4 regions of the Salinicola sp. MH3R3-1 genome follow, and region 1 is predicted to be linked to each of the others. Evidence: predicted binding sites of a transcription regulator. Region 1 holds the regulator's gene; each other region holds the start of a gene.
The links. Region 1 encodes sigma-54, which starts transcription at its own class of promoters, with help from an activator protein. Its sites were predicted from a motif close to TGGCACNNNNNTTGCTNT; they were not measured.
Positions count from the first base shown of each region.

Region 2: a site for sigma-54 is predicted at 4,820-4,837, ahead of urtA (urea ABC transporter substrate-binding protein). Genes of this name have one in related genera too.
Region 3: a site for sigma-54 is predicted at 3,741-3,758, ahead of speB (agmatinase). Genes of this name have one in related genera too.
Region 4: a site for sigma-54 is predicted at 2,317-2,334, ahead of BTW08_RS12330 (HAD-IIB family hydrolase). Genes of this name have one in related genera too.

Region 1 is NZ_MSDP01000021.1:26,605-34,459, reverse strand. Features, by position in the region: gene BTW08_RS13800 (ATP-binding cassette domain-containing protein) at 1-233, opposite strand, end outside; gene BTW08_RS13795 (KpsF/GutQ family sugar-phosphate isomerase) at 445-1,455, shown strand; gene lptC (LPS export ABC transporter periplasmic protein LptC) at 1,703-2,314, shown strand; gene lptA (lipopolysaccharide transport periplasmic protein LptA) at 2,311-2,841, shown strand; gene lptB (LPS export ABC transporter ATP-binding protein) at 2,974-3,699, shown strand; gene BTW08_RS13770 (RNA polymerase factor sigma-54) at 3,837-5,288, shown strand; gene raiA (ribosome-associated translation inhibitor RaiA) at 5,407-5,715, shown strand; gene BTW08_RS13760 (PTS sugar transporter subunit IIA) at 5,725-6,201, shown strand; gene rapZ (RNase adapter RapZ) at 6,219-7,160, shown strand; gene BTW08_RS13750 (HPr family phosphocarrier protein) at 7,147-7,416, shown strand; gene mgtE (magnesium transporter) at 7,527-7,855, shown strand, end outside.
Region 2 is NZ_MSDP01000019.1:57,493-65,347, forward strand. Features, by position in the region: gene BTW08_RS12885 (3'-5' exonuclease) at 1-572, shown strand, start outside; gene BTW08_RS12890 (BCCT family transporter) at 682-2,313, opposite strand; gene BTW08_RS12895 (acyl-CoA dehydrogenase C-terminal domain-containing protein) at 2,684-4,480, shown strand; gene urtA (urea ABC transporter substrate-binding protein) at 4,939-6,252, shown strand; gene urtB (urea ABC transporter permease subunit UrtB) at 6,431-7,855, shown strand, end outside.
Region 3 is NZ_MSDP01000027.1:29,665-37,519, forward strand. Features, by position in the region: gene secF (protein translocase subunit SecF) at 1-595, shown strand, start outside; gene BTW08_RS15540 (AI-2E family transporter) at 761-1,972, shown strand; gene BTW08_RS15545 (sigma 54-interacting transcriptional regulator) at 2,003-3,448, opposite strand; gene speB (agmatinase) at 3,806-4,762, shown strand; gene BTW08_RS15555 (cytosine permease) at 4,833-6,167, shown strand; gene BTW08_RS15560 (nitrilase-related carbon-nitrogen hydrolase) at 6,173-6,955, shown strand; gene BTW08_RS15565 (MBL fold metallo-hydrolase) at 6,952-7,695, shown strand; gene BTW08_RS15570 (aldehyde dehydrogenase family protein) at 7,706-7,855, shown strand, end outside.
Region 4 is NZ_MSDP01000018.1:240,086-247,940, forward strand. Features, by position in the region: gene BTW08_RS12325 (glycosyl transferase) at 1-1,171, opposite strand, end outside; gene BTW08_RS12330 (HAD-IIB family hydrolase) at 1,364-2,230, opposite strand; gene BTW08_RS12335 (2-dehydro-3-deoxygalactonokinase) at 2,596-3,588, opposite strand; gene BTW08_RS12340 (2-dehydro-3-deoxy-6-phosphogalactonate aldolase) at 3,585-4,271, opposite strand; gene dgoD (galactonate dehydratase) at 4,330-5,478, opposite strand; gene BTW08_RS12350 (FadR/GntR family transcriptional regulator) at 5,482-6,279, opposite strand; gene glyA (serine hydroxymethyltransferase) at 6,507-7,769, opposite strand.

The DNA.
Region 1 (7,855 bases):
AGCGAACGCCGGGAAAGTTGGTGTACGTCCTGGCCGTCGATGAGGACCTGCCCTCGATCCGGCACCAGCTGCCCCCCGATCAACTTCAACAGGGTAGTCTTGCCGGTTCCGCTGGGCCCCATGATAGCGGTTATCTTGCCGAGCGGAATCTGCAGATCGACACCGCGAAAAATGTCAGTGTTGCCGCGGGAAAAGTGCAGATCCTTGACCTCGACCATAATCGGGTCATCCATGCAGCATCCACCAGTTCAGTGAGATTGATTATCGAACATTGTATCCTAACCTAACCGGCAGCGACCAGCCGTCACTCGACGATGACAAGACCCGCCACCGTCCCGGGGACGAATCCCCGCGCAAACGAAGGTATACTCTCTATCCTTTGCATCGCCTTTGAAGAATCGATCCGAGCGTGATGCTCTCCATACCGCGACCGATATGCATGCCATGACCGAATCCCGAACCGCTTCCGCCGAGCCGCCGAGCGAACCCACCGGGCTGGACTTTCGCGCCAGTGCCAGACGCACGCTGACGCTGGAACAGCAGGCCATCGGCGAACTGGTCGAGAAACTCGACGACTCTTTCGACGCGGCCTGCCGGCTACTGCTCGACTGCCGCGGGCGCCTGATCGTGACCGGCATGGGCAAGTCAGGCCACATCGCCCGCAAGATGGCGGCGACACTGGCCAGCACCGGCTCTCCGGCCTTCTACGTTCATCCCGGCGAAGCCAGTCACGGCGACCTTGGCATGATCACCGGCGACGACGTCGTCATTGCCCTGTCCAATTCGGGCGAGACTCAGGAAATCACCGGCCTGCTGCCGCTGTTCAAACGCCTCGGCGCACCGCTGGTCAGTCTGACCGGCCGACCGGCCTCCACGCTGGCCCGCTACAGCGACGTGCATATCGATGTCGGCGTTTCTCGCGAAGCCTGCCCCCACGATCTGGCGCCAACCTCGTCCACGACCGCCGCCCTGGCCATGGGCGATGCGCTGGCATTGGCACTGCTCGAGTCCCGTGGCTTCAGTGCCGAGGACTTTGCGCTTTCCCATCCCGGCGGCACGCTGGGCAAACGTCTGTTACTGCGGGTCGCCGATCTCATGCACGACGGCAACCGCCTGCCTCGCGTCGCCACTGGCAGCCCGCTGAGAGAAGCACTGCTCGAGATGACACTCAAGGGCATGGGCTTTACCTGCGTCGTCGATGAACACGGCGTGCTCGCCGGTGTCTATACCGACGGTGATCTCCGTCGAACGCTCGATCAGCGCGGCGATTTCACGCTGCTCCGGGTCGACGATGTCATGACTCGCGGCGGTAAGACGGCGACACCGGAGATGCTGGCTGCCGAAGCGGTGCGGATCATGGAAGACAACCGTATCACCGCGCTGGCCGTGGTCGAGAACGGTATTCCGGTCGGCGCGCTGCACATGCATGATCTGCTTAGAAGCGGCGTGATCTGAACTACGCGGCGTCAAGACCATGCGGCGTCAAAGCGAGAAGGACCCGCCGAGCGCGTCGTCCATCCGGGCATCTATCGCACCGTCTATCGAATCATGGACCCAAGCGTAGATCATCAGGTCGATCACGACACCGATCAGAGCACCGACAAGCGCCGATCGTTGCCGCTTGATGAATGCACGCTCGATGAATACGACCGCTATCCTAGATAGCCGATCATGACCCAATCGACCCACACGAGGAGAATCCGTGGCCAAGACGACCCGATTTCAGTCTCCCTGGTGGCGCCGCCTCGGCCTGCTGGTACTGCTGCTGGCACTGGGGGGTGGCTTGACCTATCTGGACCAGCGCGGGGACAACGATAGCGGAGAAACTCTCGGCAATACCGCGGGCGAACCCGACTACTACCTCGAGGATGCCAGCATGACCCGCTACGACGAGCAGGGCCGTGCCTACCAGCGGCTGGAAACGCCTCGCCTGGTGCATACGCCGGCCGATGACATCATTCGCACCCAGACCCCTCATGGCTACCTGACCGATGACCAGCAGCGCCAGTGGCAGGTGACCAGTGACACGGGCATCATGAATCGTAGCGGCGAGCAGTTGACGCTGGAAGGCAACGCGCGCCTGGTACAGCCGGAACAGGCCTGGAGCCTGGAGACCCGAACGCTGCATTACGACAGCCGCAAGGCGCACGTCTGGAGTGACACGTCCGCCGTGTTGCGTCAGCATGACCAGAGCATGCGTGGCGACCGCTTCGATGCCTGGATCGATGAAGATCGTATGCGCCTGACCGACAACGTGCAGGGACGCCTGCCACAGCAATCCCAGTCACAGCAACCCAAGGATCAAGGATCATGAGGCGAGAACTCGGCCAACTTCTGGTGCTGACGACGCTGGGCATCGCAAGCTTCTCGGCGAACGCGCTGGAAAGCGACGCCAGCGCGCCGATCGAGATCGCGGCGGACCAGCTCGATATCGATGACCGTCAAGGTACTGCCGTCTACACCGGCGGTGTCGACATGCAGCAGGGCAGCATGCATCTCAAGGCTGCGCGGGTCGATATCCAGCGCGCCGACAACGGTCAGGTCGGCCAGGTCACGGCCAAGGGCGGGGGCAGCGAGCGCGCCTATCTCGAACAGAAGCCGGGGGCCGACCAGGAACTGGTCAAGGGCTGGGGCGATACCGTGGTCTATCACGCCGCAGAACGGCGGGTGGAGCTGATCGGTAACGCCGAACTGCACCAGGGCGGCGATACTTTCGACGGCGCCTACGTCGAGTACTATCTCGACTCACGCCGCGTCCAGGCTCGCGCCAGCCAGGACAGCGACGGCAACAGCGACGGCCGCGTCCGCATGACGCTGACCCCGCGCGAATCGTCCCAATAGCACCTCGATCGCGCCCGGATCCCGAGGGTGCTCGAGACCCGATATTCGAAGTGAGCGGGCCAGATGCCGATCTCCGTCGCGATCGCGACGGTCTGCTCTGCCCCGCGTTGTGCCGTGACAAGGAACGACCGAATGAAAACGCTGACGGCCGCCAATCTGGCCAAGAGCTACAAGGGACGCCGCGTCGTCCATGATTTCAGCCTGACCCTGCGTCAGGGCAGCATCGTTGGCCTGCTGGGCCCCAATGGGGCCGGCAAGACCACGTCTTTCTACATGATCGTCGGCCTGGTCAAGGCGGATGCGGGAAGCGTCCATATCGACGATCACGACCTCAGTCGCGCCCCGATGCACGACCGCGCCCGCGCCGGGATCGGCTATCTGCCGCAGGAGGCCTCGATCTTTCGCAAGCTGAGCGTGGCCGACAACATCATGGCCATCCTCGAGACCCGCAAGGATCTGGACCGTGCCGGACGCCGCCATCATCTCGAGCAGTTGCTCAACGATTTTCATATCGACCACATCCGTGACAACCTCGGCATGAGCCTGTCCGGTGGCGAACGTCGCCGCGTGGAAATCGCCCGGGCACTGGCTACCGAGCCCGCCTTCGTACTGCTCGACGAACCCTTTGCCGGTGTCGATCCGATTTCGGTCGGCGATATCAAGCGTATCGTCCGCCAGCTTCGTGATCGCGAAATCGGCGTACTGATCACCGATCATAACGTGCGCGAAACGCTCGATATCTGCGATAACGCCTATATCGTCGGCGATGGCCAGATCATCGCGGAAGGTCGTCCGGACGCCATTCTCGACAATCAGCGCGTGCGTGACGTCTATCTGGGTCACGAATTCCGGCTATGACCGCCTTGCGAACCGGCACCAACTGATGCGAGCCACTGGCATGTTTCTTGCATCGTTTTCCTGCATAAGTCGTTGCACGCTACCCGATCAGTCAGTAACGTAGTCCCCTTCTCGTTGATTGTGACGATCGCCTCACCATGTCCATGAAGCCCTCGCTGCAACTTAGAGTCGGCACGCAGTTGACCATGACGCCTCAGCTCCAGCAGGCGATTCAACTCCTGCAGCTGTCGACGCTCGACCTTTGCCAGGAGATCCAGCAAGCCCTCGAATCCAATCCGATGCTGGAGCTGGAAGAACCCTATTCCGAAGAGCCCTGTTCCGAAGAAGAGTCTCAGGAAGCGCCCGAGGACGACTGGGCAAGCGATATTCCCGACCAACTGGCGCTCGACAGCGACTGGAGCGACACCTACCAGGATGCCAACGCGGGCTCGCTCAGTGGCAACGGCAGTAGCAGCGAAGACGCGCCGGATTTCGACCGCAATGCAATCGCCACCAGCCTGCACGACCATCTGTCATGGCAACTGGCGATGGGGGATTTCGACGGCCGCGAGCGCGAGCTGGGCGAATGCCTGATCGACGCCATCGGTGACGACGGCTATCTCACCGGCTCACTCGACGAGCTCGCCGCCGGCCTCCGAGCCCAGCGCGGCGAAAGCGTCAGCACGGCGGACCTCGAGCATGTTCTGATGCGAGTACAGCAGTTCGATCCCACCGGGGTCGGCGCCCGCGATCTGCGCGAATGCCTGTTGCTTCAGCTCGGCACGCTGGCGAGCGAAACCCCGCTGCTGCCCCAGGCCAAGCGGCTGGTACGTCAGTTTCTGGAGGCACTGGCCGGCAACGACCGACGCCTGCTCATGCGGCGCCTGCGCCTGGAAGAAGACGAACTCGACTGCGTCATCGCCTTGATTCGCACGCTCGAACCTCGCCCGGGGCAGCGCTTCGATACCAGTCGCGACCACTACGTGATTCCCGATCTCGTCGCCACGCCCTCCCCCGAGGGCTGGCGTATCGAACTCAACGCCGAATCACTGCCGCGCCTGCGCATCCAGCCGGACTACGCAGCGCTGATCAAACGCGCCGACAAGAGCGACGACAATATCTTTCTGCGCCAGCACCTTCAGGAGGCCCGCTGGCTGCTCAAGAGCCTCTCCAGCCGCAACGACACCCTGTTGCGCGTCGGCCGCGAGATCATGTCGCGTCAGGTCGATTTCCTCGCCCACGGCGAGGAAGCCATGAAACCGCTGATCCTGGCCGACATCGCCGGCAGCGTCGAACTGCATGAATCGACGATTTCCCGCGTCACCACCCAGAAATACATCCACACGCCTCGCGGCGTCTTCGAATTGAAGTATTTCTTCTCGAGTCAGGTCGGTGGCCAGCGAAGCGATGGCGATAGTTATTCGAGCACCGCGATTCGCGCCCGACTCAAGAAGCTGATCGGCGAGGAGCCACCGCGAAAGCCGCTCTCGGACAGCAAACTGGTCGAATTGCTGGCCCAGTCGGAAATCTGCGTCGCCCGGCGGACCGTGGCCAAATATCGTGAAGCCATGGGCATTCCCTCCTCCAGCGAACGCAAACGTCTGGCTTGAGTCCGAGCGGAAGATCAACCAACGCTCGCCAATCTACGTCAGATCGATCACGATGACTTTGCAGTGCCCTGAAAAGGGTTACAATCCGAAGTGCCATCTGCCGCAACAGGAGCGTGCCATGCAAGTGAACGTTACCGGCCACCATGTCGAGCTGACCGACGCCCTACGGGACTATGTCGGAGAGAAGCTCGTTCGTTTAGAGCGTCACTACGACAACATCACCAATGTTCAGGTCACCCTGAGTGTCGAGAAGGAGCGTCAACAGGCTGCCTGTACCCTGCATGCCGCTGGCGCCGACCTACACGCCGAGGCTAGCGAAACCGACATGTACGCCGCCATCGATTCGCTGGCCGACAAACTCGACCGTCAACTGGTCAAACACAAAGAGAAGGCACAAGCCCGCGCCCAAGGCGCTGGCGCCCGTTAACGCCTGATGATGACACTGGAAAGCATTCTGCCCCCCGAACGTACCCTTTACGGGGTCACGGGGGGCAGCAAAAAACGTCTGCTGGAATTCTTCAGCACCTTCATCGCCCAAAACACACCCAGCCTGGATAGCCAGGAAGTTTTCAGTCGTCTGATCGGCCGCGAGCGGCTGGGCAGCACGGGAATCGGTCACGGCGTTGCCATTCCCCATGCGCGCAGCCCTCACTGCAAGGTGCCGGTGGCCGGTTTCATGCGCCTGGAGGATGCGATCGACTTCGATGCGATCGATGGCGAACCGGTCGACCTGGTGTTCGTACTGCTGGTGCCGGAAGAGGCCGATGAAGCCCATCTCTCGCTGTTGGCAGAAGTCGCCGGCATCATGAGCCAGAGCAGCGTCCGCCAGCAGTTGCGTCAGGTCGAGACGCAGGCCGCGCTGCACGATGCGCTGGTCGACGCCATCCGCCACCACAGCAGCGACGACGGTTAAATCAGGACGGACAAACCATGCAGCTCGTCATCATCACCGGCCTCTCGGGATCGGGAAAATCGATCGCCTTGCAGGCGCTGGAAGATCTGGGCTACTACGCCATCGACAACCTTCCGGCCAACCTGCTGGCGCCGCTGATTGACGAGCTGCGCGGCGCGCCGCCCTCGCGGTCCAATGTTGCGGTCAGCATCGATGCCCGTAACCTCCCGGAGTCGCTAGAGCGCTTTCCGGGCCTGCTGGAGGCGGTGCGCGAGCGCGGCATCGACACCCAGGTCGTCTATCTGACCGCCGATGCCAAGATCCTGCTCGAGCGCTACTCGGCCACCCGTCGACGCCATCCGCTGACTCGCGGTAACGACATGACGCTGGCCGAGGCCATCGATCACGAGCAGGAGTATCTCGCACCGATTCGCCGCATGGCCGACCTGGTGATCGACACTCGCGGATTATCGGTACACGACCTGCGGGGGCGGATCAGCGAACAGGTCGCCAGCCACCGCGGCGGACGCCTGACCCTGACCTTCGAGTCTTTCGGTTTCAAACGCGGCGTGCCGCTGGATGCCGACATGGTGTTCGATGCACGCTGTCTGCCCAACCCGTTCTGGGATCCCGGCCTTCGCACCTACGACGGCCGCGACCAACCGGTCATCGAATTTCTGGAGTCCTATCCCGACGTTCACGCCATGGCCGACGACATTCACGCCTGGCTCGATCGCTGGTTACCGGCCTACCTGGCCAGTCATCGCAGCTACCTGACGCTGGCGATCGGCTGTACAGGGGGCCAGCATCGTTCGGTCTATCTGATCGAGCGGCTGGCTCACCATTTCCATCATGAAGCCGTCGATACCCGGCTTCGTCATCGCGAACTCGGTATTCATACCGAACTCTCGACGGCGTCGGTATCGCTGGCTGCGCCGTCAAAAGAGGCAGGATCATCCGAGCACGATGCCAACACGTGAACTTCGTCTGACCAACCGCCGCGGGTTGCATGCCCGGGCCGCCACCAAGCTGGTGCAGTGCTGCCAGCCGTTCTCCGTTCGCGTCGCCATCCACCATGGCGAACGCCGCGCGGACGCCGCCAACATCATGTCCCTGTTGATGCTCGCCGCCCCCTGCGGTACCGAATTGACCGTGGTAACCGACGGCGACGAGGAAGAGGCTGCCATGGAGGCGATCGTCGCGCTGTTCGAGGCGCGTTTTCACGAGGACGAATAGCGCTCACGCTTCCGACCCATTCGTGAACAGTGTTCTACATCCTCGTCATTTTTTTCGACGATGGTAGAATGCTCATCCTACCGCCAGTCGCTCAAGGATGACCGTTCAGGATGAGCAACAATCCCGAAAAACTGCAGCCCCGGCTGGCCAAGCTCAACGAAGCCCTCGAAAGCGGCGCACTGGACCAGGCCAGGCGCATGCTCAATCGGGGGCTGGCGCCGGTAGACGTCGCGCATCTGCTGGAGTCCACGCCGCCCAAGGAGCGCGAGATCCTGTGGGGTTTGCTGGATCCCGACCTCCACGGCGATGTGCTGCAGTATCTGGGCGACGACGTCCAGATCGAATTCCTCAACCGCATGGACGCGGAACAGCTGCTGACGGCCACCGAAGGTCTCGATGTCGACGATCTCGCCGACCTGCTGCAGCAACTTCCCAACAC
Region 2 (7,855 bases), on a different contig from region 1:
TGGCGATGGACTTCGAGACCACCGGTCTCGATGGCAGTCGCCATGACATCGTCAGCGTCGGCGTCATGCCATTTACGCTGGGACGGATTCGTCCCGCCGATGGCCGTTACTGGGTCCTATCGCCTCGACGCCAGCTCAGCGATGAGTCGGTCGCTTTCCATCACATCACTCACGCGGAAGTCGCCGACGCGCCGGACTTCGCGGCGATCATCGATGAGCTGCTACCGATACTCGCGGGGCGGCTGGTGGTGGTCCACTACCGCCAGCTGGAGCGTACCTTCCTGGACGCCGCCATTCGCGAGCGTCTGGGCGAAGGGCTGTTGATGCCGATGATCGACACCATGTCGCTGGAGGCGCGGATACATCGGCAACCGTGGTGGGCCCGGTTGAGGCGTTGGGCGGGGCGGCCGATGGCATCGATTCGCCTTCACGAGAGTCGGCAGCGCTATCATCTTCCCGCCTATACGGGCCACCACGCGCTGGTCGATTCACTGGCGACCGCTGAGCTGCTGCAGGCGCAGATTCTCTATCACTACGATTGGCAAACGCCGGTCAGCGCGCTGTGGCGATAAGCTCGATATCTTGGCGATAAGCGTTATCGGATATTCCAACGCAAAGCGGGCGGCTCCATGAGCCGCCCGCTTCTTGTCTGCCATCCTTTTGTGACGATGGCCTATGGCGTCAACCGCGAGGCTCGGAACGCAGCCCCTGGATGATCGCATAGCAGGCTGCCAGCAGTACGATCGTGAACGGCAGACCAGTGGTAATAACCGCCGCCTGCAGTGCCGCCAGACCGCCACCCAGCAGCAGGGCGATGGCGATGGCGCCTTCGATCAAGGCCCAGAACACGCGCTGCGGCGTCGGCGCATCGACCTTGCCGCCGGCCGTGATCGAGTCGATCACCAGCGAACCGGAGTCGGAGGAGGTGATGAAGAAGACCATTACCAGGATGATGCCGACGAACGACGTGATCGAGGTCAGCGGGAGCTGGCCGAGCATGGTGAACAGCTGCAACGGCAGAGCCGCTTCCTTCACCCCTTCGAAGCCATCACTGACGAGCTGATTGATCGCGGTGTCGCCGAAAGCGGTCATCCACAATACGGACACGATGGTCGGGACCAGCAGCACGGCAATCAGGAACTCGCGAACGGTACGGCCACGGCTCACACGCGCAATGAACATGCCGACGAACGGTGACCAGGAGATCCACCAGGCCCAGTAGAACGCGGTCCAGCCATGCACGAAGTCCGCATCTTCCCGACCGAACGGATTGGACAGCGCGGGCAGATTCTTGAGGTAGGAACCCAGGTTTTCGACGAAGCCGGTGGCGATCAACATGGTCGGACCGACGATGATTACGAACAGCAGCAGCAGGAACGCCAGTCCCATGTTGAGCTGCGACAAACGCTGAACGCCCTTGTCGACGCCCAGCACTACCGAGCCCAGCGCAACCAGCGTGATACCGATGATCAGCACCACCATGGTGACGTCGGTATTGGGAATGTCGAACAGATAGTTGAGTCCGGCTGCGGCCTGCGAGGCACCGAAACCCAGCGAGGTAGCCAAACCGAACAGAGTCGCCAGCACCGCCATGATATCGATGACGTGGCCCGGCCAACCCCAGATGCGCTCACCCAGAATCGGGTAGAAGATCGAACGCATGGTCAGTGGCAGGCCCTTGTTGAACGAGAACAGCGCCAATGCCAGGGCGACGACGGCGTAGATACCCCACGGATGCAGGCCCCAGTGGAAGATCGTGGCTGCCATAGCCAGCGACTGGGAAGCCGCCTGGTCGCCTTGGGCGCCGCCCAATGGTGCCCAGGAGTCTCCCGTGACGGACGTGCCGAAGTGCGTGATCGGTTCGGAGACGCCGTAGAACATCAGCCCGATGCCCATGCCGGCGGCGAACAGCATGGCAAACCAGCCGGCATAGCTGAAGTCCGGTTTGGCATGCAGGCCGCCGAGTCGGACCTTCCCGAGTGGCGTGAAGATCAGCACCACGGCGACTATCACGAAGATATTGGCGGCAAACAGGAACAGCCAGCTCAGATTGTCGGTCAGGAAGCTCTTCGCGCCGTTGAATAACGGTCCCATCTGATCCGGTAGCGCCAGCGTGATGATCACGAAAAACAGGATCAATAATGACGAGACCGAGAAGACCTTGCCATGTAGATCGACATTCATGCCGAATTTGTTGGTCTGGATATTGTCCTGGCCAATCACATAATCGGTATCGATGAGATTGGCGGGACCCTCTGGTGCCGGCACGCCTTCCTTTGGCGCATCCGGCTGGTTATTAGCGTCTTGAGCCACTAGCCGTCTCCATTTGGTGTGTCTTTATTAAAAGCCGCACTCGCATGGCGAATGACGACGATTCCCTTGCGCTCCCTTGCGTCGTTCGGGCGTGGTGTCAGCGAGCGACCACCCTGTCGAGGGAGTACTCAGTCTGACGTATCCGCGGGAACACGCAAGTTTCCCAATTATCCTGAATCAAGTCGGGCCTTCCAACCGTCTAGGCCAGAATCTCCGGTTTTACTGCCATTTATCCGCTGAACGGCATCTCCCGGGTCGGCTTTATCGCTGATCGAGCGCTAGACCAAGGTCAGGGTGAAGACGGCAGTCCTTTTGCCTATAGTCTTGGCTGATTTGAAACGAATGTTTGAAAACCATCGGGAGAGTTCGAATGGCCGACTATCGTGCACCGCTCGTCGACATGCGCTTCATTCGTGAAGAGGTGCTCGACGCCGAGCGAGAGTGGCAGGCCATGCCGGCGACCGCCGAGCTCAGCGCCGAGCTCGCCGATGCCGTGCTGGAGGAGGCCGGACGGCTTGTCGAAGCTGAACTGTTTCCGCTCAACCAGCGTGGCGATGCCGAAGGATGCCGCTTCGAGGGAGGCGAAGTGAGGACGCCTGCAGGGTTCCAGGGCGCTTTTCAGGAACTCGCCCAGGGCGGCTGGTGTGGATTGGGAGGCAACCCGGACCATGGTGGCCAGGGCTTGCCGAAACTGCTGACCCAGGCTTTCGATGAAATGCTCTACGCCAGCAACGCCGGCTTTGCTCTCTATCTGGCGCTCAACAACGGCGCGGGACTGCTGCTAGATGCCTATGCCGACGAGGCGACCAAGGCGCGGTACCTGCCTCGGCTCTACGCCGGTGAGTGGCTGGGCACCATGTGTCTGACCGAACCGCATTGCGGAACCGATCTGGGGTTGATCAAGACGCGGGCAGTGCCCGGTAGCGACGGGCGATATTCCATCACCGGCAGCAAGATCTGGATCACCGGCGGCGAGCACGATCTGACCGAGAATATCGTCCATCTGGTGCTGGCCAAACTGCCCGACGCGCCGGCGGGCGCCAAGGGCATCTCGCTGTTTCTGGTGCCCAAGCGTGAGGTGCGCGAGGACGGTTCGCTGGGCGACGCCAATGGCGTGGTCTGCGGCGGGCTCGAGCACAAGATGGGGATCAAGGGCAGCGCGACCTGCGTCATGCACTTCGACAATGCCCAGGGCATCCTGATCGGCGAGCCGCATCAGGGTCTGGCGACCATGTTCACCATGATGAACTACGAGCGACTCTCGATCGGCATTCAGGGGTTGGGGCTGGGCGACGTCGCCTACCAGAGCGCGATGGCGTTCGCGCGCGAGCGTCGCCAGAGTCGTGCCCCCGGCGGCGTCGCCGAACCCGATCAGGCGGCCGATCCGATTCTGGTCCATCCCGACGTCAGGCGCATGGCGCTCAACGCCCGCGCCTGGAACGAAGGTGGTCGGCTATTTGCCGCTTTCGTCGCGCGCGAGCTCGATCGGGCCAAGTACCACCCTGACGCCGAGGTGCGAGAGGTGGCCGAGGATCTGGTGGCACTACTGACGCCGGTGGCCAAGGCATTTCTGACCGATCGCGGCTTCGCGACCACCGTGGAGGCGCAGCAGATCTATGGCGGCAGCGGCTACTGCGTCGAGTGGGGCGCCGAACAGTTCGTGCGCGATGCCCGAATCGCGATGATCTACGAGGGCACCAACGGGATTCAGGCGATGGATCTGGTCGGACGCAAGCTGATGCGCAACCAGGGGGCTTATCTGCGTCGCTTCGCCGAGCAGATGCGGGCCGATCTCGACACCGACTCGGGTGATCCGACAGTGATCCCTTTTCGCCGCGCGGCCATGGAAGAGCTGGCACGCCTGGAGCGCGTCTCCGCGCAGTTGATGGAGATGGCGCGAACGGATCCGGCTGCCGCGGGCGCCGCGGCCCACGACTACCTGCAACTGCTGGGTTACACCGCCTACACCTGGATGTGGTGGAAGGCCGCTCGGGCCGCTCGCCACGGATTGACAGTAGACGGGACATCGGGCGAAGCGTTCTACCGCGCCAAATTGTTGGTGGGTCAGCATTTTCTCGAGCGCCAGCTACCTCAGAGCGAAGCGCTGGAACGCCAGATCGCCGCCGGCCCGGCAGGACTGATGGCGCTGGATCAGAGCCTGTTCTAGGTCACGCGGATTCCATCCCGGCGTTGACGCGGGGGCGCTAGCGTTTGGCGACGCGGCCCGCATCCTCATGCGCTTCTTCTGTGCGCTTCTTCTGTGCGCTTCTTCTGTGCGCCTCTCTGATGCGCCTAGCTATGCACCTTCATGTGCCGCTTGCCGGTTTCGATGCGCTTCCGAGCACGAAAATGGTGCATTGCCCGCGGCGAACTGGCGCCTGCTGCGCCAACCGTCAAAGTCCTGACGGATTTGCGGGTCTTTTTCTGCACCAATTCCTTTCTCGTTGGACGAAGTTCTCCCTTTTTTCTCGTTCCTTGTATACAAAAAATGAGTGCGAAGAGATCAAGGCACGAAAAATGCATAGGGTTCTCCGATCGTTGCCGGTGCGTCCTCGCACAGGGCTTTCGATCACCGGGCCGATCAAGCCGATCATCAAGGGCCATGACCAGGATCAGGAGAACCCAATGACAACAAACTCCCTTCGCAAGTTGATAGCCGGCTCCAGCATCGCTTTGGGGCTGGCCGGCTTTGGCAATGCTGCCGTCGCCCAGCAGCAGGATGACGGTCCGATTCGGGTCGGTATCCTGCATTCGCTTTCCGGCACCATGGCGATCAGCGAATCGACGCTGAAGGACGAGATGCTGATGCTGATCGACAAGCAGAACAAGGCGGGTGGACTGCTCGGTCGCAAGCTCGAACCGGTGGTGATGGATCCGGCATCGGACTGGTCGCTCTACGCTGAACAGGCGCGTGACATGTTGACCGGCGACGATCATGTCGACGTGATTTTCGGCAACTGGACCTCGGCTTCGCGCAAGGCGGTGCTGCCGGTGGTAGAGGAGCTCAACGGGCTGCTGTTCTATCCGGTGCAGTACGAGGGCGAGGAGTTTTCCGAAAATATCTTCTACACCGGTGCCGCGCCCAACCAGCAGGCGATTCCGGCAGTGGACTATCTGAAGAGTCAGGGCGTCGAGCGCTGGGCGCTGCTGGGCACCGACTACGTCTATCCGCGCACCACCAACAAGATTCTCGAGGCCTATCTCAAGGCCAACGGCGTCGCGGATGACGACATCATGGTCAACTACACGCCGTTCGGTTTCAGCGACTGGCAGTCGATCGTCTCGCAGGTCAAGGATTTCGGCAGCCAGGGCAAGAAGACCGCGGTGGTGTCGACCATCAACGGCGATGCCAACGTGCCGTTCTACAACGAGCTCGCCAATCAGGGGATCTCGGCGGGTGACATCCCCGTGGTCGCGTTCTCGGTGGGCGAGCAGGAGCTGACCGGCATCGACACCGCACCGCTGGTCGGCCACATGGCGGCGTGGAACTACTTCATGAGCGTCGACAGCGATGCCAACTACGACTTCATCGACGACTGGGTCGCCTATACCGGCAACGACGAGGCGGTGACCAACGACCCGATGGAGGCGCACTACATCGGCTTCAACATGTGGGTGCAGGCGGTCGAGAAAGCTGGCACCACCGATGTCGATGCGGTCAAGGATTCGATCATCGGCGTGACCGTGCCCAACCTGTCGGGTGGGGGTTCCACCATGATGCCCAACCACCACATCACCAAGCCGGTGATGATCGGCGAAATCCAGGATGACGGGCAGTTCAGCGTGGTCTGGCGCACACCGACGACCGTCGCCGGCGATGCCTGGTCGGATTACCTGCCGGAGTCGAAGAACCTGATCAGCGACTGGAGGGCCCCGCTGCGCTGCGGCAAGCTCGACGTCGAGTCGATGACCTGCGAAGACGGCCCGGGAGCGAACTGAGGTCGGAGCATGCCTGAGCACGGCCGGAGCCGAGGGGTGTCCCTCGCGCTTCGGCCATCGATGTCGGTGCCCGTTGTCGTAGGAGTAGGAGTAGGCGTGGGCGCCGACGACAGTGAATCTCGCGTCGTGTGTGACGGTGCGGGATCTCATTCGAGCATCGCATCGTGAGCGTTGAACCATGACCCCGAATTCTTCAGCAGGTGGCCGCTCTCTCGGTCGCCTGATCATCGAGTGTCTGCTGCTCTGCCTGCTGCTGCTCTGGGTGGCGATTCTCGCCCGGCCCGCTGCGGCGGCTCCTGCCGAGCCGCAGACGCTACTGGAGGCACTCGATACCAATAGCTTCCAGGCCAAGGGCGACGCCGCTCAGGCGATCGCCGACAGCGATATCGAGCAGAAGACGCGCTGGCTGCAGGCGCTGCTCGACGGTCGCCTGGGCAAGGAGCGGCGCGGCGAGCGCTTTTACATCATTACCGATGATAGCGGTCGCGAGTGGCCGATCATCGACGCCATCACCCTCGAAGACGCCGGTACCGGCACCCGGCGCACCGTGGATATCTTCAAGATCAACAACGACCTGCGCACGCGGATCGAGGGGCTGCTCGCTTCATTGTCGCTGAGCGCTGGCAACGAAGCCTCTCGGCTGTCGGCAGCGCAGCGCCTGGTCGGCGAAGTCACGGCCGACAACGCCGATCGTGTGCGCGGGATGCGCGACGAAGAAGAGAGCGATGCCGTCCGCGGCCAGCTCGATGTGGCGCTGGCGCTCTACGATCTCCAGCAAGGCGATGCCGATGCGCTCGAGACGCTGCGCGGCAATCTCGACACCCGCGTGCGCAATACGCTGACGCCGATCGCCGCCGGTGATTCGACACTCGCCGCCGAGGCGCAGTCGGTGCTCGGCGGCATCGAGAGCAAGCGGGCCTGGTACGACCGCGCGCAGACGCTGTTTTTCGGTCTCAGCGCCGGATCGATTCTGGTGCTGGCCGCAATCGGTCTGGCGATCACCTTCGGTGTCATGGGCGTGATCAACATGGCCCACGGCGAGCTGATCATGATCGGTGCCTATACCACCTGGATGATCCAGCAGGCGCTGCCCGGTCAGCCGGGGCTGGCGCTGGCACTGGCGATACCCGGCGGCTTCCTGGTAGCGGGCGCGTTCGGCGTGGTGATCGAGCGCACCGTGATCCGCTTTCTCAAGGGCCGACCGCTGGAGACACTGCTGGCGACGTTCGGTCTCAGTCTCGTCCTTCAGCAGCTGGTCCGCAGCGTGTTTTCACCGCTCAACCGCCGGGTGGCCTCGCCGGACTGGCTTCAAGGGGCGTGGCAGATCAACGAGGCGCTGTCGCTGACGCTCAATCGTCTGGCCGTTCTGCTCTTCTGCCTGGTGGTCTTCGCCGGGCTATGGGCGCTGATGCGCTATACCCGGCTGGGGCTCGAGGTGCGTGCCGTGACCCAGAACCGGGCAATGGCCCGCGCCATGGGTGTGCGCGCCAGCCGCGTCGACATGCTGACCTTCGGGCTGGGGGCGGGCGTGGCCGGATTGGCCGGCGTGGCGCTTTCCCAGCTCACCAACGTCGGGCCGAACCTGGGCCAGAGCTATATCGTC
Region 3 (7,855 bases), on a different contig from region 1:
CAACGCCTCGATCGAACTGGTTCGCGCCGAATTCGTCGGAGCCCAGGTCGGCGATCAGCTGCGTGACCAGAGCGGTCTGGGCATGCTGGTGGCACTGGCCGGCGTGGCGATCTACGTCGCCTTCCGCTTCCAGTACAAGTTCGCGCTGTGCGCGATCATCTCGCTGGGACACGACGTGCTGATCGTGCTGGGCCTGTTCGCGCTGTTCCAGTGGGAATTCGACCTGACGGTACTGGCGGGGATCATGGCGGTCATCGGCTACTCGCTGAACGACACCATCATCGTCTACGACCGGATTCGCGAGAATATCCGGCTGTCACGCAGCGAAGATCTGGCACAGATCTTCAACGAAGCGATCAACCAGACGTTGTCGCGAACGTTGGCGACGTCCGGTACCACGTTGCTTGTGCTATTCGCGCTGTTCTTCCTCGGCGGCGACATGATCCACAACTTCGCGATCTCGCTGATCCTGGGGATCGTGGCCGGCACGTTCTCTTCGGTCTACGTCGCCGCGGCACTGCTGATCGTGTTCAGGCTGGAGCGTCAGGATCTGATCCCGGTGAAGAAAGGCGAGGTCGTCGACGACACGCCGTAGCCTTCACGTCGCATCAGTGACTTCGGGGCTCCTCGCACGGCGAGGGGCCTTTTTTGTGGCCGTCGCTCATCGCCCGGCTGGGGTATGATGGCTGGCTGCCGATGGGCATGCCGTTCGATTTCGTCCGGACTAACCGGTTTCATTCGTCGCTTTCACGAGTCCTTCATGGCCCCAATCTTTGCCGACAGCAGCGTCGCCCGCTGGCTTCTGGTGCTGGTGATGGTCGCCGGTGTCTACTTCTTCATCGATTTCCTGATCCCCGTGCTGGCCGCCCTGATCATCTGCCTCGCCAGCTGGCCGCTCTATCGCCGACTACTGGCGAGCTGCGGGCAGCGCAAGACGCTCGCCGCCAGCATCGCGCTGGGCCTGATCATCCTGTGCCTGGTGATTCCCATGGTGCTGGCCTCTACTTACGCCTTCCAGGAACTGAAGGGATGGGTCGGCTGGCTGATGGTCGCCAACCAGCACGGCATCCCGCCGCCGGCCTGGGTCGGACATCTGCCGGGCGTGGGGAATTGGCTGGCCGTACAGTGGCAGGATTATCTGGCCGAGCCTCACGCCCCGGAGTACCTGATTCAGCTGGTGGGCGGCGAGCATATCGGCAATATCTCGCGCTGGGTGCTGGCTCTGGGAAGCAACGCGCTGCATCTGGCACTGACGCTACTGTTCATGCTGATCACGCTGTTCTTTCTCTACAAGGACGGCGCCGGCATGGCCCGTCAGCTGGATATCGTCGGCGAGCGTGTGCTGCCTGCGCGCTGGCAGCGTTTTTCGCGCGTGGTGCCGGCGACGGTCAGTTCGACGGTGATGGGCATGGGCCTGATCGCGCTCGGCGAAGGGTTGGTGCTCGGCACCGCCTACTGGATCGCCGGCATTCAATCGCCGGTGGTGCTCGGTGTGATTACCGCCTTCATGGCCCTGGTACCCGGTGGCGCGCCGCTGACGTTCACGCTGGTGTCGCTCTATCTGCTGGCGACCGGGCATATGATCAATGGCGTCGGGCTCTTCATCTGGGGCGCGTTCGAGCTCTTCATCGGCGACAAGACATTGCGCCCGCGGCTGGTTGGCGGCCCGATCAAGCTGCCCTTCCTGCCAACCTTCTTCGGTCTGATCGGCGGCGTGAAGACGATGGGGATCGTAGGGCTGTTCGTCGGCCCGGTGTTGATGGCGCTGCTGGTCGCCAGCTGGCGAGAGTGGCTGCATGACGACGACGCGCCGGATGCGCCGTCGGAGGCCGAGCGCTGGGGCTATGGCAGACGCAAGCCGATCGCACAGTCCAGCGGCGGCGATCAAGCCTCATCTTCGGATGAGGCATCGCGGGACGTCAGCGCCATGGCGAGCACGAACATGGACACCAACGTCGATATCAGCCGTTGAGCCATTGCGGCTAACGTTCGATCAGCGCGCCTAGCGTTCGAGCCGAAGGTGATGGCGCTTGAGCTTGCGGACCACGCTGGGCTGGCTGATGCCGAGACGTGCGGCCAGAGCATAGGTCGTGCGATGCGTCGCCACCAGCGCCTCCAGAATGCGGCGCTCGTGAGCGGCCATGGCCGCCTTGAGCCCCTGCTCCGGGGCGAGCACAGCGTTCATCGCCGGGTCTCCCTCCACCTCGCTCTCGACACCCGCCGAGTCGTTGGGCGTGATGGCGGCGTCCGCCAGATTCGATGCCGGCGCCCCCACGACGTTGCCTTCCGCCGATAGCCAGGCTCGTTCGAGCCAGTTTTCCAGCTCCCGGATATTGCCCGGCCAGTCATTGCTCATCAGCTCCGCCCAGGCACCGGGATGCAGCACCTTATCCTGACCGTAGCGACGATTGAGCTGCTCGAGGTGGCGCTCGGCCAACCCGCGGATATCCTCGCGCCGGTCGCGCAGCGGCGGCAAGGTCACCGGAATCACGTTGAGCCGGTAGTAGAGATCGAGACGGAAGGTACCCTCCTCGACCCGTTTGATAAGATCCTGATTGGTCGCCACCACCAGGCGAAAATCGACCTGACGCGACTGGGTATCGCCCAGGCGCATCAACGAACCGTCCTGAATCACCTTGAGCAGCTTCGACTGCATCGACAGCGGCAGCTCGCCGATCTCGTCCAGAAACAGCGTGCCGCCGTGAGCCTGTTCGAGCAGCCCCGCCTTGCCCTGGCGCGACGCGCCGCTGAAGGCACCGGGTTGATAGCCGAACATCTCCGACTCGAACAGCGACTCCGGAATCGCCGCGCAATTGACGTCGACGAAGTCACCTTCGCACCGTCGGCTCCAACGATGCAGCTGCCGCGCGAAGGCCGTCTTGCCGACGCCCGATTCCCCCAGCATCAAGACGGTGGCGTCGGTTGGCGCGCTGCGCTTCAGCAGATGGACCATCTCGCGCATGATTCGGCTCTTTACCACCAGCTCGCCAACGGCGGCTTCCTCGTCTCCGGCGGGTTCATGATGGCGCTTGAGATGCTCGGCAAATCGGCGCTGGAGAAGCGCATATTCGTCCTGCAGCAGTTGTAGGTCGGTGAGATCCCGCGATCGACTGATCACGCGAATCAGCTCGCCGTTGGCGTAGACCGGAAACGCTTCGGCGATCACCTGGCGGCCGGTACCCGTACGCTGCATGATTTGCGCGGGCTGCCCGCTGCGAATGACCTCGAGCGATACCGAGGGTGACAGCACCCCGCTGGCCTGCAGCGCCTGGACGGTCGTGGCGCGGAGTTCATCTCGGCGCAGGCCGTAGACCGCGACACTGCCCGGACTCACATCCAGAATATGGCCGTCGCTGTCGACGATGAACAGATGGTCCTGAGCCGTCTGGACCAGCGTCTCCAGCGTCAGCTGAGCCGCAGCGTCTTCCGTTTTCGTCGAATCCGTCATCCCTGCACCTTTTATCGGACGCACCTGTCGTCCGCTGGACCTTTCAGCGGCCGCACCTTTCATCGGCTGAACCTCTCACCAGCCGCACCTCTCACCAGCCGCACCTTTCACCAGCCGCGCCTCTCATTATCGAAACTGGCATCAACCAAGGCCATGGAGAATCGGCATGATGAATCCGCTGTCGATGCATTGTCGAATCATTAATCCATAAAAGTATCATTCAGACCCGCGCAATGATTCATTAATGAATCAAAAGGCTTGCAGCATCGCGACATATCAGTCACTTACCGATTGGCATGATTCCTGCTGGTGTTTACTCGGCAATCACCACTGACAACCACAACACCCAGGATTCCCATGACCGACCGACCGCCATACAACCAGCCGCTCGGCGGCAACGAGATGCCCCGCTTCGGCGGGCCAGCCACGATGATGCGGCTGCCGACGCAGAAGAGCGCTGAAGGACTCGATGCCTGCTTCGTCGGCATTCCGATGGATATCGGCACCTCCAATCGTCCGGGCACACGCTTCGGACCCCGCCAGATCCGCGATGAATCCCGGATGCTGCGACCCTTCAACATGGCGACCCGTGCCGCGCCGTTCGAAAGCCTGCAGGTCGCCGACATCGGCGATGTGCCAATCAATACCTTCGACCTCAAGAAGAGCGTCGACATCATCGAGCGTTACTACGACGAGCTGCTGACCCACGACGTCATCCCGCTGACCCTGGGCGGCGACCATACCCTGTCGCTGCCGATCCTGCGCGCCATGGCGAAAAAGCACGGCCCGGTGGGGCTGATCCACGTCGACGCCCACGCCGATATCAACGAGCACATGTTCGGTGAAGCCATCGCTCACGGCACGCCGTTCCGGCGCGCGGTCGAGGAAGGTCTGCTCGACTGCCATCGCGTCGCCCAGATCGGCCTGCGCGGCACGGGTTACTCCCCCGAGGAGTTCGACTGGGGCCGTCAGCAGGGATTCCGGGTAGAGCCGGCAGAAGCGTGCTGGCACAAGAGCCTGACACCGCTGATGGCGGAGATCCGCGAGAAGGTTCAGGGCGGCCCGGTCTATGTAACCTTCGATATCGACAGCCTCGACCCCGCTTATGCGCCGGGTACCGGAACCGTGGAGATCGGTGGCCTGACCATCCCCCAGGCGCTGGAGATCATCCGCGGCGCCCATGGCCTCGATATCGTCGGCTGCGACCTGGTCGAGGTCTCGCCACCCTACGACGCGCACGGCCAGACCGCCGTGGTCGCCGCCAACCTGCTGTTCGAGATGCTATGCATTCTACCCGGCGTTAAACGGCGCTGACTCAAATCAAAGGTTTGCTTTCTATCCAATTTTAATAACTTAAATACAAACAATTATTAAGGATAAAGATATGACTTTCTTCAACCGCCTGCTCGGTCAGGACACCCTCGACGACCACCAGCACAAGAGCCTCGGGGCGTTCGGCACTGTCGCCCTGTGGCTCGGCGCCAACGTCGTGGTCACCACCATCCTCACCGGCATGCTCCTGGTGCCCGACCTGCCCTTCACGACCGCCATGGGCAGCGTGCTGATCGGCTCGTTGATCGGCGCCATTCCGCTCCTGCTGGTCGGCCTGATGGGCCAGCGCACCGGCCTGCCCTCCATGGCGTTGACCCGGCGCGCGTACGGCCCGCTCGGCAGCCGGCTGATATCGCTGGTCAACATGGGGGTACTGATCGCCTGGAGCTGGATCCAGGCCCTGCTCGCCGGCATGAGTCTCGACTACGCCATCCAGGCGACCACCGGTTACTCCAACCTGCCCTTGATGACCATCCTCTGCGAGACCGTGGTGGTCCTCATCGTGCTGCGTGGCCACCTGGGCATCGAGCGGGTCGAACGCTGGGCGGCGATGGCCATGGTGGCACTGGCCGCCGTGGTGCTCTACCAGCTGAACCTCCACTACGATGTCTCGACCCTGCTGGACATGCCGGTCGAGGCGCGTAACGGCATCACCCTGGGCATCGCCTTCGACATCGTCATCGCCACCGCCTTCTCTTGGATCTCGTCCTCGGCGGATTACAATCGCAACTGCAAGAGCGGCGCCATCGCCGTCTGGGGCACCTACCTTGGCTACGTGATGGCCGCCATGATCGCCATGGGCCTGGGCGCCGCCGTTTCCGGGCTGTCGGTCCTCAACGGTATGCAGCAGACCTACGATCCGACCCGGCTGCTCTCCGGTTTCGGCTTCGGCCTGCCCGCGGCCCTGGTCATCTTCTTCTCCGTGATGACCACCAATGTCATGGCCGTCTACAGCGCCACCCTGTCCTGCATGAACGTGTCGCCCGGCATGGCCTTCTGGAAGCCAGCGCTGATCATCGGGGTCATGACCGTCTTCGGCGCCCTGATTCCCGGCATCCTGGACCAGTTCCAGAACTTTCTGCTATTGATAGGCGCGCTGTTCATCCCGGCCTTCTCGGTGATCATCGTCGATTACTACCTGGTCGGTCGCGAGGGTTACAGCCCCGAACTGCTCAAGGCGCGTCACCAGCTGGGACGCCCCACCGCGCCGGTGGCAATCGGTGCCTACGTGATCGGCGCCGGGCTGGCCGCCTACTGGTCGCTGGTCGCGCCGCTGGCCTTCGGCGCCTCGCTGCCGGTCTTCATCATCACCGGCGGCCTCTACTGGCTCGGCGCCATGCTGTTGACCAAGTCTCGCGCGAACGCTTCACAGACCGCAGGAGAGTGACACCGATGAGACTGATGCTGGCGCAAACCGACCCCGTGTACGGCGACGTGGCCGCCAACCTGGCGTCTCTTGCGCGCCAGTGTCAGCAGGCAGCGGCGGCCGGCGCGGACCTGTTGGTCCTCCCCGAGCTCGCCCTGAGCGGCTACAACATCTTCGAGCGACTGGAGGAACTCGCCGAGCCGGTGGGCGGCCCGATCGCCCAGCGGGTCGCCGAGCTCGCCGCCAAGTACGAGCTATTCCTGCTCTTCGGCCTGGTCGAGCGGCAAGCCGACGGACGCCTGACCAATTCCGCCGTGCTGATCGACGACCGGGGCGAGCGTATCGCCACCTACCACAAGCGCCAGCTGTGGGATCGCGAACATGCCTTTTTCACCGCCGGCGAGGACTGCTGCGTGGTGGATACGCGCCTCGGCCGACTCGGGCTGATGATCTGCTATGACAACGAGTTTCCCGAGGTAGCCAGGGCGCTCGCCACTCAGGGGGCTCAGGTCATCCTCTCGCCCACCGCCAACATGGTGCCCAATGCCGAGCGACAGGCGCTGCAGATTCGGGCCCGGGCCCTCGACAACCAATGCTTCGTCGCCTGCACCAACCGGGCCGGCGAGGAAGCCGAACTGCGTTATTGCGGCAACAGCCTGATAGCGGGACCGGATGGCGAGGTCCTGGGGCGCCTCGGTGACGCGGCGGGCAGCCTGGTGGTCGACATCGACCTGCGCCGCATCGACGCAAGCCGCGCCCACCAGGACTATCTTCAGGACCTCAGGCCGATGCCGGAGACAATCGCATGAGCCGTTTTTCGCTTCCTCGGGGCGATGCCGCGAGCTGGTATCGCACCACGTCGCTCAATGACGGGATCACGCATATCGACGAGCCCGCCATCAAGCCGTTCTACCGCTGCAATATCTGGCACGTGCGGGGCCGCGAGAGAGACTTGCTGGTGGACTTCGGGCTGGGTGCCGTGCCGCTGCGCCGCCAGGTCCCGCTGCTCAGCGAGCGTGACCTGATCGCGGTGGCGAGCCACACCCACTTCGATCATATCGGTAGCGCGCATGAGTTCGACTGCTGCCATGTGCACGCCGCCGAGGCCGGTATCCTGGCCGATCCGGACAACGCGCGTACCCTGGCCGACGCCTTTCTCGACGACGCCATGTTCGATGCCCTGCCGCCGGCCCCCTTCGAGCATCATCGCTACCGTATCGCCCCGCCGACGCGTATCGCTACGCTCGAGGACGGCGAAATCATCGACCTCGGCGACCGCCGTTTCGAGGTCATCCATACGCCGGGGCACTCCCCCGGCGGCATCGCGCTCTGGGAAGCCGTCAGCGGCATCCTGATCTCGGGCGATCTCATCTACGACGGGCCACTGATCGAGGATGTCTATCACAGTAACGCCCGCGATTACGCCGCCAGCATGCGCCGTCTGCGCGAATTGCCCGCGCGCGTCGTTCACGGCGGTCATTTTCCCAGTTTTTCCGGGGCACGCCTGCACGCCATGATCGATGACTGGCTGCGCGACCACGCCCTCTGAAGGAGCCACCATGCAAGCACTCGACCACCAATTCATCGATAACCGCTGGGTCGCGGGTCACGGCACTCGACGCCTGGCGGTGATGGACCCGTATCATGAGCGCCAGATCGCCGAGGTCACGGCCGGCGATGCCCGCGACGTCGAGGCAGCCGTCGAGGCG
Region 4 (7,855 bases), on a different contig from region 1:
GGAGATCCGGAATCGCCGCCTGAACCCGATTCCAGCTGGGGATGAACGGCTTGTCGCGCGGCGATTCGAAGAACGCCGCACCGGCCTGCATGATGTTGTCGGCGAACAGTTCCACCGCCGCTTCCTCGCTGTGACGGTCGAGCTTGAGCCCGTTCATCGCGGCATCATGGTCGTAGGCTTCGATCAGATCCAGCGCCACGCGGTAGTAAGTCGCCTTGACGGTACGGAAGCTCTCGACGCTCATCTCGACGCCGAGCGTCGCCAGCTTGCGATACATCGCCTTGGCGATGTCCATGCTCATGCGGTTCAGACCGCCCGACGGATCTTCCTCCGAGACCGGCTGGTGCTTGTGATCGTAGGCATCGGCGATATCGACCTGACACAGGCGTTTGGTCGAAAAGTTGCGGTGCACCTCGGAAAGCACGCCGATCTCGAGCCCCCAGTCGCTGGGAATACGGATGCCGTCGAGCACGTCGGCGCGCATCGAGAACTCGCCGGAGAGCGGATAGCGGAAACTGTCGAGATAGTCGAGATAGGGCAGCGGGCCGTAGATCATCTTGAAGGCACGAATCAGCGGCGTGACCATCAACCGCGCCACACGCCCATTGAGCTTGCCGGAGGCGATACGCGAGTAGTAGCCCTTGCAGAACTCGTAGTGGAACCGCGGATTGGCGACCGGGTAGATCAGCCGAGCCAGCAGGCCGCGGTCGTAGGTGACGATATCGCAGTCATGCAGCGCTATCGCCTCGGCCTTGCCGGACGCGCGCACGTAACCGGAGCAGTACCAGACGTTGCAGCCCTTGCCGGGCTCCAGCGGCGCCAGATTTTCCTTCGCCAGTTCCTGCTGCAGGGCCTGGAGCCGGGGCCCGTCGTTCCAGAGAATGCGGTGATGCTGCGGCAGACGGGAGAAGAATTCGCGCGCTTTCAAAAACTGCTCGCGATCGGCGCGATCCAGGCCGATGACGATCTCGCTGAGATAGGGCACCTTGCACAGCTCGTCGACGATATGCGAAAGCGCCGGCCCTTCCAGCTCGGAATACAGCGACGGCAGGATCAACCCCATCGGGCGGCTGCGGGAGAACTGCTTGAGGTCGTTTTCCAGTGCTTCCACCGAGCGACGCGTGAGGTTGTGAAAATTGGTAACGATACCGTTCTGATAAAAATCACTCATGAAGCGCCCTCGTCGTATTATCTTCCTGACGTCGTTCCCTGACGCCGGTTATCGGGACTGTCTATCCAACATCGGTCATTCAAACCCAGCCATCCAAATCCAGCCATCCAAATCCAGCCGTTCAACCTCAGTCATCCAACCTCAACCGCTCAATCCCGTCCGTTCAACCTCATCCCTTCCGCGTCATCCTCTTCAGGACGGCTCATTCGTGTCCCACCCCAGTTCGCTGACCAGCCAGTGCGATACCCCTTCCGACCAACCGGCGGGTCCCCGCGCTTCGGTTCGGTAAACCCGCGGATTTTCCAGCGGCATTGGTTGACCATGCTTGGCGGCGATGACGACGGCCATATCGGTGGCCGCCAGCAGCGTCAGATCATTGGGCCCGTCACCCAGGCCGATCGTCTGCGGACGATAGCCACGCAGCGCCTCGAACCGAGCCACCAGCCAGTCCGATGCCTGGCCCTTGTCGACGGCGCCCATCACGTGCCAGAAACGACCGCCGCGAGTCAGCCGCAGACCATCGACCTGGAGCGTCTCATGTAATGTCTGCAGTTTGATGTCGTCGTCTTCCCACACCAGCGGCTCGCTGCCCTCCCGATCCATGGCCTGTTCGGCACCGGACTCGCTGAGTCCGGTCAACTCGCGGACCTCGGCAACATCCATCTCGCCCATGCGTCGAAAGCGCAGACCGTGACGTTCACGCACCACGTCCAGGCGCCGCCGGATGAAGTCCACATCCATGCTGGGGGTCTTGACCACCAGACCGTCCGGCGAGGCGGGATCGCGATCCAGTCGCGCATGCTGCCATGAGGGCGGTAGGCCAATGACGGCGCCGTTCTCGGCGATGAACGGCGTTTCCTCGAGCCCCAGTTCCTGGCGCAACGCCAGTAGTTCGCTACGAGTCTTGCTGGTGGTGGGAATGACCGGAATCGACTGCCGCTCGAGGCGCGAAAGCCAGGCCGACGCCGGCTGCCAGTCGTAGGTATCGTGATCCAGCAGCGATCCATCGAGATCGGTAAATACCATCAGGGACGGTTTGTTCAAGGCCGGCTGCGTCATGGGTTCTCCTGCATCGCTTCACCTCGTCATGTCGTACGCGGGCGGCTGCGTGTCGGCAGTTCTATAGGACAGTTCCATGGATGAAGGTAGCACGGATCATGCCAAACACGACGGCCCGGGCCATTTGTCCTGACCACGGGCCGTCAACAGCGCTAAACGGGCCTATGCTGATCGGACCTTCGCCGATCAAATATTCGCTGATCAAACCCTCGGCGCTGATGCTGCATACCCTGCAGTGCACTATTGAGGTGCATCGTCATGAGGGCATTGTCTTGGATGCATTGTTTTAGGCGCATTGTTTTAGGTGCATTGTTTGAGGTGCATTGCTTTAGATGCATCGTCGATACGAGCGGTGACGCCAGGGGTCAGCGCCGGGCGTGTTTCGCCGCGATGGCGCCGACGCCGGCCAGCGTCGCCCGGTCACTGTCGATGGCCTCGACGCGGAGTCCGGCGGCTTCCAGCGCGATGGTGTAGCTTTCGCGCAACGACTCCGCGCCGATCAGACGCACGACATCGAGTCCGGGACGTGCCTGGCGCATGGCATGTACCTCCTCTCCGATCAGTACGCCGGAGAGGAAGCTACCCACCTGCCCCGCTTCGAGCCCCGCGTAAAGATGCCGGCTGCGGGCCTCGAACAGCGCATGCATCACACCGCCCGGGCAGCCGGCACGGGAAACGCCCAGCCGGAATGCGGCCTCGTCGAACGGTGCCTCGTCGCGGGCCGGCTCCCCCGGCAGGGTATGAAAGCGCACGGCGTGATAGAGCTCGCCGGTCATGACGGTGGTGAATTCGACCATGCGGCCAGCATCGAGACGCGCCCACTTGCTGTGGGTGCCCGGCAGGCAGCAATCGCCGCTGTCGACGCCCGCCAGCGCCAACGCACCGAACGCCTGGACCTCTTCGCCGCGCATCACGTCGACGTGTTCGGGCGTCACCTGCTTGACCCCCGGTACGATCCAGACGTTGTCGAGCCCGGGTGCCGCGACGACATTGTCCGCGAGATCGGCAGCGGTTGCCGGCAACTCGAGCTGCGGCGCCTCGAACCAGCCCCGCGCCGAGCCCACCATGCCGGCGAGATAAACCGGGACTTTTTTAGCGCCCGAAGCCGCGCCGTCAGCACCCGAAGCTGCGCCGTCAGCACCCGAAGCTGCGCCATCGCCATTCCGCCAGTCATCGGTCTGCGAGGCACAGTAATGGGGGAATTCGCTCTGGCTCAACGCGCGCAGGCCGGAGGCCGAACGGCGGCTGTCGAGCACCTCGCCGCTGGTCATGTCGACAAGAAACGCCCGGAAGTTGCTGGTGCCCCAGTCGATGACGATCAGGCGTTCGGCGGCGCCTTTTTGCTGCTCCCCGCTCATGCATCGGCCTCGCGTTCGAGCTGCTCCGCCTGATGGGCGACTTCGGTCAGCCGCCGCCACTCGGCGACCAGCTCGGCAGCGATCTCGCCGACCTCTTCGGCTTTCCGGCCGGGCTTGTAGAGATTGCTGCCGAACCCGAAGCCGGCGACACCGTGGGCATGCCACTCGCTCATGTTGCTCTGATCGATACCGCCGACCGCCAGCACCGGCAAGCCCTTGGGCAGAATCGCGCTAATATCCTTGAAATAGCCGGTACCCAGGCGAGCCGCTGGGAACAGCTTGAGCGCCGTCGCGCCGGCTCTGGCCGCCGCCAGCGCTTCGCTCGGGGTCATGCAGCCGATCATCGGCGCCAGGCCGTGCTCGACACCGGCGCGAATCACTTCCGGGTCGGTATTGGGCGTGATCAACAGCGGCGCATCGAGGCCCGCCAGGCGCTCGGCGTGCGCCGGATCGAGTACCGTGCCGGCCCCGATCACCACGTCATCCGGGCAGCGCTTGGCGATGGCGGCAATACTGTCCCAGGCCCGTGGCGAGTTGAGCGGGAGCTCGATCAGCTTGAAGCCTGCCGCCACCAGCGCGTCGAATACTGCATCGATCTCTTCCGGGGTGATCCCGCGCAGAATGGCCACCAGCGGCCGCTCGCGCAGCGCCGTTTCCAGTGCGAACTTGCGTGTCTCGTTCATCTATCTCTCCTCGATGTCGGCCTGCCTCGACAGAGTGCCGCCAGCAGAGCGCCAGGAATCACCATTCGGCTACCGAGCCATCCTCATGCGTCCACACCGGGTTGCGCCAGCGGTGCCCAACCTTGGAACGCTCTTCGACGAACGCTTCGTCGATTTCCACGCCCAGCCCCGGGCCCTGAGGAATCGCACAGAAACCGTCCTCGATCGCCAGCGCGTTCTTGTCCACCAGGTAGTCGAGCACGTCGTTGTCCCGATTGTAGTGGATCCCCATGCTCTGCTCCTGGATGAAGGCGTTGTGGTTGACCGCATCCACGTGCAGCGACGCGGCCAGTGTCAACGGCCCCAGCGGGCAGTGCGGCGCCAGCGCCACGTCGAAGCACGACGCCAAGGTGGCGATCTTCATGCCTTCGCTGATACCGCCGCAGTGGGACAGATCGGGTTGGACGATATCGACCATCCCTTCGACCAGCAGATCGCGGAACTGATAACGCGTGTGCAGTCGCTCGCCGGTGGCGATGGGATAACCCAGGCCGCCGGCGATGTGCTTGAGGCTCGGCAGATGCTCCGGCAGCACCGGCTCTTCGACGAACATCGGGTGATACGGCTCGAGTTCCCGCAGCAACGCCTTGGCCATCGGTCGATGCACGCGACCGTGGAAATCGATGCCGATGCCGACATCCGGACCCACCGCGTCGCGGGCCTCGGCGACACGCGCCACCGCTTCGTCGACCTTGGCGTGAGAGTCGACGATCGCCATCTCGGCGGTACCGTTCATCTTGAACGCGGTGAAGCCCTGCTCGACCAGCGCCTTGGCCCCGGCGCCGACGTCGCTGGGCTTGTCGCCGCCGGTCCAGGCGTACATGCGCATCTTGTCGCGACAGGCACCGCCCAACAGTTGATGCACCGGCACCCCCAGATCGCGCCCCTTGAGATCCCACAGCGCCTGATCGATACCGGCAATGGCGCTCATCAGGATCGGTCCGCCGCGATAGAAACCGGCGCGGTACATGATGTTCCACAGGTGCTCGATGCGGTGCGGGTCCTGGCCGACCAGGTAGTCGGCAAGCTCGTGCACGGCCGCTTCGACCGTAGCCGCGCGGCCCTCGACCACCGGTTCGCCCCAGCCATAGCAGCCCTCGTCGGTCTCGATTTTCAGAAACAGCCAGCGCGGCGGGACCTGCCAGGTCTTCAAGCGGGTAATTTTCATGGTTCACCTGTTCTCTTCATTAAGTTCGGTCATCGGTAGCGGCATGACGATCGCGGGCGGATTTATGACCAGGTCCTCCATCCCGAGGTCCCGTCCGGTGCGCTTGAGCACCGACAGCGCTGCCTCGGCGGCCTCCTGCGGCTGGCGCAGGCGGATCGCCTCCATGACCCGGCGGTGCCGCGCCATGCTGTCATCGAGATCCTTGGCGCTATGCAGCGTAGCACTCTGGTTGGAGCGCTCGACGATCAGGGCGATGGCCGGTTTAAGCACGTGGCTGATCTGCGCCCAGATCAGATTGTGGGAGGCGGCAAAGATGGCCTCGTGAAACGCCACGTCATAGTCGTTGTAGCTCTGCCCCTGCCAGTGAAGATCTTCGCATTCGAGCGTGCGCAACATGCCTTCGAAGGCGTTCTCGATGGCGAGCAGGTCCGAAGCGGTGGCATGAGTCGCGGCCAGACTCGCCACGAAGGGTTCGACCCCGACCCGAAAAGCGAAAACCTCGCGCTGCAGGTGCGGGTTGGGTTGCGCATAGTGCGCCATCCACGCGCTGACCTGCGGATCGAGCAGATGCCAGGCGGAAAGTTCGCAGACTCGCGTGCCCTGCCCGGAGACCCGGACCAGCAAGCCGGCGTTGACCAGCTTCTGCAGCGCACTGCGGACCGTGCTGCGACTGACGCCGAAGCGTTCGCACAGGTCCACTTCCCGCGGAATGGTATCGCCGATGGCGTAGCGGCCGCTGAACACGGCTTCGGCAAGCGTCTCGGCGATATCCCCGCGGGGGACGCCGGCGGCATCGGTCACTGACGGTTCTCTGGGCATCGCGATGTTCAACTCACTGACGCTTATGTCCGACATAGCTTCTAGCAAGTTTCGGGCGGCTGCCTTTAGACCATGGTCAAAGAGCCGACTTTTCACACGCCGGAAACGACGGCGCCCCTCCTGCCAAGTACCAGGAGGGGCGCCGTGGTAGCGCCACTTTCCCTGTTCAGAAAATGGCGGCTTTCAGGACGAGCGACAAGTCCGATAAATCAGCGATAGACCGGCAGCCGCGAGCAGACGGTCTCGACCTTGGCCTTGACCTCGCCTTCCACCTGACTGGAGTCTCCTGCCTGCATGGCATCGAGAATGTCGCAGATCCAGCCGGCCAGATCGCGGCATTCGGTCTCACCGAAACCTCGCGTGGTCACCGCCGGCGTGCCGATCCGCAGGCCGGAGGTCACGAACGGGCTCTGCGGGTCGCCGGGCACGGCGTTCTTGTTGACGGTAATGTGAGCACGACCCAGCGCGGCATCGGCGTCCTTGCCGGTCAGGCCCTGCTTGACCAGCGACAGCAGGAACAGATGATCTTCGGTACCGCCGGAGACGACCTCAAAACCGCGTTCGATGAACACGCCGGCCATTGCCTGGGCATTCTTGACCACCTGCTGCTGGTAGGTCTTGAACTCGGGGTCCATCGCCTCCTTGAAGCAGATCGCCTTGGCCGCGATGACGTGCATCAGCGGGCCACCCTGACCGCCCGGGAAGACTGCCGACTGCAGCTTCTTCTCGATGTCGGCATCGTTTTCGGCGGACAGGATCAGGCCGCCTCGCGGGCCGCGCAGGGTCTTGTGGGTGGTCGTGGTGACCACGTGCGCGTGCGCCATCGGGCTGGGGTAGACGCCAGCCGCGACCAAGCCGGCGACATGCGCCATGTCGACCAGCAGATAGGCGCCCACTTCGTCGGCGATCTTGCGGAATTCGGCCCAGTCGATGATCTGGGAGTAGGCGGAGAAACCGGCGATGATCATCTTCGGCTGGTGCTCGCGCGCCAGCTTGGCGACTTCCGCGTAATCGATCCGGCCGCTGTCATCGATGCCGTACTGAACCGCGTTGTAGTGCTTGCCCGAGAAGCTCGGCTTGGCGCCGTGGGTCAGGTGCCCCCCGGCATCCAGGCTCATGCCCAGCACGGTGTCGCCCGGCTTGACCAGCGCCTGGAATACCGCGCCGTTGGCCTGGGAGCCGGAGTGCGGCTGGACGTTGGCGTAGGTAGCGCCGAACAGTTCCTTGGCATAATCGATCGCCAGCTGCTCGACCACGTCGACGTGCTCACAGCCACCGTAATAGCGCTTGCCGGGGTAGCCTTCCGCGTACTTGTTGGTCAGCTGCGTGCCCTGGGCCTGCATCACGCGCGGGCTGGCATAGTTCTCGGAGGCGATCAGCTCGATGTGGGCTTCCTGGCGCGCGACTTCCTGCTGCATCGCGTCCCAGAGGGCGTCATCGAATCCGGCAACCTGCATCTCTCGGGTGAACATCGACGGGTATCCTCGGCTCGGGGATGGTTCGACTGCCACCGGGGAAAGTCCGGCATCCGGTGGCTCGATCTCAAATGATGGGCGGC